2 regions of the Sphingobacterium kitahiroshimense genome follow, and region 2 is predicted to be linked to the other one. Evidence: riboswitches for the same ligand, from Rfam matches in the RefSeq annotation. Region 2 holds a riboswitch; the other holds the start of a gene.
What was found. Region 2 has a riboswitch for S-adenosylmethionine ahead of metF (methylenetetrahydrofolate reductase [NAD(P)H]). Riboswitches for the same ligand answer to the same signal wherever they lie in the genome.
Positions count from the first base shown of each region.

Region 1: another riboswitch for S-adenosylmethionine. It lies ahead of M2265_RS01205 (O-acetylhomoserine aminocarboxypropyltransferase/cysteine synthase family protein); the one in region 2 lies ahead of metF (methylenetetrahydrofolate reductase [NAD(P)H]).

Region 1 covers NZ_JAOQNK010000001.1:272,628-274,800, forward strand. The annotation lists gene M2265_RS01205 (O-acetylhomoserine aminocarboxypropyltransferase/cysteine synthase family protein) at 1-986, opposite strand, end outside; SAM riboswitch class I at 1,215-1,329, opposite strand; gene M2265_RS01210 (prephenate dehydrogenase) at 1,734-2,173, opposite strand, start outside.
Region 2 covers NZ_JAOQNK010000001.1:4,307,166-4,309,338, forward strand. The annotation lists gene M2265_RS18785 (30S ribosomal protein S16) at 1-74, shown strand, start outside; gene rimM (ribosome maturation factor RimM) at 208-735, shown strand; SAM riboswitch class I at 902-1,007, shown strand; gene metF (methylenetetrahydrofolate reductase [NAD(P)H]) at 1,068-2,024, shown strand.

The DNA.
Region 1 (2,173 bases), 4.0 Mb from region 2:
CCTGGATAATTCACTTTTTCCACTTGCGGATGGGCTTCTAACCATTTCGCAATTTCTAATGTGTTGTCTACATGACGCTGAACACGAAGCGATAATGTTTCTAGGCCCTGGATTAATTGGAATGAATTGAAGGGTGAAATAGCTGGTCCAAAATCACGTAGTCCTTCAACACGTGCGCGGATTGCAAATTGAATGTTTCCAAATGGGCCATTAACGCCAAAAACATCTGAAAAAACTAATCCATGGTATCCTTCTGAAGGTTCAGAAAACTGTTTGAATTTACCATTTCCCCAGTTGTAAGTACCACCATCTACGATGACACCACCAATACTTGTACCGTGACCACCAATCCATTTTGTTGCAGACTCTACAACTACAGAAGCGCCGTGTTCAAGAGGTTTAAATAGATATCCACCAGCTCCAAAAGTATTGTCTACGATAAGTGGTAAGTCATGTTTTCTAGCGACAGCTGCTATCTTATCAAAATCTGGGATATCGTAACTTGGGTTTCCAATTGTTTCTAAGTATAAAGCTTTTGTGTTTTCATCGATTAGTGATTCAAACTCCTCGGCGGTTGTTTCTTTAGTAAAACGTACTTCAATACCAATTCTTTTAAATGCTACTTTAAATTGATTATATGTACCACCGTATACATTACTGCTGGAAACAAAATTTTCACCAGCTTCTACGATATTATTTAATGCAATGAATTGTGCAGCCTGTCCAGAAGCGACTGCTACAGCGGCGATACCGCCTTCCAATGCAGCAATACGTTTCTCAAATACATCTGTTGTTGGATTCATCAGACGTGTATAGATGTTTCCAAATTGTTTTAAAGCAAATAAGTTCGCTCCATGTTCTGCATTTTCAAATACGTATGAACTGGTTTGGTATATAGGTACTGCACGCGCTCCAGTTGTTGGATCGGCAACTTGACCAGCATGCACTTGAAGTGTTTCGAATTTTAAATTTTTATTTGTAGACATTGTAGTTATAATTAATTAGTTGAAGATTCGTTAATATAAAATAGGGGTGAGATTGTGCACATGGATATGTACTTGAAATCAATAAATTTTAAAAAAGATTGATTAACAAGAAAACGTAAACATGTGCAAAAGCATTCGCATCTGTTTTGATGGAATATTTGTATCTGTTACGTTGGTGCTAGAATTTACCTTCTTGTTTTGTTGTAATGTTATTATCATTTGTCGTTTCATTTATATCCTCCAAAGCAATATTACTTTGGACAGGAATTGGCACCTTTTCAAACGTATTTTGAAGGTTGCCAGTGGGTCATTGAGCCAGTCTCTCGCCACTTCTTTATAAATCAAGACCTGATTAAGAGGTGTTGATTAGATGTATTTCTATTTGAACTACGTTGCAAATATATGCCTTGCTTTTTACAAACCAAAATATTTTATGCTATTTCTTAGAAAATACCTCTAATTCTACTCGTAATTGATCGTAAGCTCTCACTATTATGTAAGTATTGGTAGTTGATGGGGCAGCATTTATTTATTCCGATATGTTTATACGTCGTGGATGAAATCCATATAAGTAATTGAAAGCAATATAACTGAAGCATACGATGTTAAACAGACAACAGCAGAGCGATGATCCTGTGATCGTTTTTTTTATAAAAAGAGCATAGGAACCTTGTGAGTTCCTATGCTTTCTTCAAATTACTTTGTATGAAACAATAATTCGCCTTTGCCAGTTGGAGCAAGTGGTTTTTATTTAATAATACGTTTAATCTTATTTGATTTTTTAATCAATTTGTGTAATTGACTGTAATTTTCATCTTGGATGGCATCTTTTAAAGCCTGCAGCTGCTTGATGTTTTCCTCTAAGACTTCGAGTACATTAACTCTGTTCTGTTTAAAAATAGGTGTCCACATATCCGGTGAGCTTTTTGCTAAGCGTACCGTTGATTCAAAACCAGATCCTGCCAATTCAAATATCCGGCCCTGCGATTTCTCTTTCTCTAAAACAGTTAGAGCAAGAGCAAAAGAAGTCAGGTGGGAAATATGCGAAACATAAGCTGTATGTGTATCATGCTCTTCTGCAGTCATAAATGATGTCCGCATTTCCAGTTGTTCAGTAATGGAATCTGCTAATTCGAAAGCATCTTCATCAGATTTGAATGCCTCAACGTAAACCATCATTTTATCTT
Region 2 (2,173 bases):
AAAATGCGCCAGTTGTAGAAGAAACTCCTGCTGAAGAAACTGAAGCTCCTGCTGCAGAAGAAACTGAAGGTTAATTTTTCTTTCATACAGTATCAAGAAAGCCGGTTCAATTTTGATCCGGCTTTTTTTTAAGAATGTAGTTGCTATACCTACGAAGTACTGTATTTATATATTTATATTTTTAAATTTGCACTTTCAAATTAGAACATGACCATAGAAGAAAGTTTTTACATCGGTTATATTAGCAAAACACGTGGATTAAAAGGTGAGCTTCAGCTTTTTTTTGAATTTGAAGATTATCAAGATTTAGACTTTGATGTTTTATTTGCTGAAGTGAATAAAAAATTAGTGCCTTACTTTGTCGACAATATCAAATACCAATCAAATAGTACAGCCTATTTAAATTTAGAAGACGTCGATCATATTGATAAAGCACAACCTTTAGTGCGTAAGAAAATATACCTTCCAAATGATAAAATGCCAGAGCGTGATCCTGATGATTTTAGATATACGGATTTAATTGGATACTTGGTGATTGATGAAGTTCATGGAGAATTAGGAGAGATTAAACATGTACAGGAAATGCCTCAGCAATTTATAGCAACAGTAGACTTTAATGGAAAAGAATTGATGTTCCCATTAAATGACGATCTTATGCTAGGAATTGATTCAGAGGATAAAGTTTTAGAGGTTGATTTACCAGATGGATTGGTTGAGCTATATAAGGAGATTTAAAGTCTTCACGATATACAGATTAATAAAAAGGAGTTACTGTAGTTATATGCAGTAACTCTTTTTTATTTAAAGAAATCCATTTTAATAAACGTTTTATTGGGGCATTTTTTTAGGCATGACCTTAATATTATTTTGATTATAAATTTCTATTGCCGATATTAGCCGATGCTTATAGAGAAAGGCCGAGGGAATAGACCCAATGAAGCCTTAGCAACCTGTTATTTTATAAGGTGCTACATTCTACCCCAACTCAGAGCTGGGAAAGATAAGTTGAAACAAGTCCACTTGTGCATTTCGATGTAAGCCAACCAAAATCACTTTAAAAAATATTAATGAAAATCGTTGATCATATCAGTAATGCCAAAGGAAAAACTTTGTTTTCTTTTGAACTGTTGCCACCAGCTAAGGGGCAAGGTATCCAAAGTATTTTTAAAACAATGGATGCACTTATGGAATTCAAGCCTCCCTTTATCGATGTGACTTATCATAGAGAAGACTACATGTATAAGAAGCACGAGAGCGGTTTATTAGAACGTGTGGCTTATCGTAAACGTCCAGGGACTGTTGCAATTTGTGCCGCTATTATGAATAAGTATAAAGTGGATGCTGTACCACATCTTATCTGTGGTGGTTTCACAAAAGAGGAAACTGAAAATGCTTTGATAGATTTGAACTTCTTGGGTATTGACAATGTGCTCGTATTGAGAGGTGATGCAAGAAAAGGCGATCCTGATTTCATACCAACAGAAGGTGGTCATGCATTTGCAACAGATCTTTTACAGCAGGTTGCCGATATGAACCAAGGACAGTACTTACATGAGGATATTGCGATTTCAGAAAAGACCAACTTTTGTATTGGCGTTGCAGGATATCCTGAAAAACACTTCGAAGCGCCAAATTTTAATACCGATTTTAAATGGTTAAAAAAGAAGGTTGAGATGGGGGCTGAGTTTATTGTTACACAAATGTTCTTTAATGTTGAAAAATATAAAGAGTTTGTCAATAAGTGCAGGGAAAATGATATTCATATTCCAATTATACCAGGTTTAAAACCATTGACAACAAAAAAACAACTGATTACGCTTCCGAAAATTTTTCATTTGGATATTCCAGAGGAATTGAGTGAAGCAGTATCCGGATGTAAAAATAATGCAGACGTGAGACAAGTCGGAGAAGAGTGGTTGGTACAACAATGTAAAGAATTAATTGACTTTGGTGCGCCAGTTTTACATTTTTATACCATGAGTAATCCTGGACCGACTAAAAGTATTGTAGAAAAGTTATTCTAAGACTTATATCGTATAAAAAAGCCTGCTATCACATTATAGCAGGCTTTTTTATGCGTTTCGATTTTTGTTAAAAAAAGTTAATCACCCTCAAATGAAATCTCTTTTTATTATATTTAATTGAAAATTAATTTGATTTATCAAATAATCAA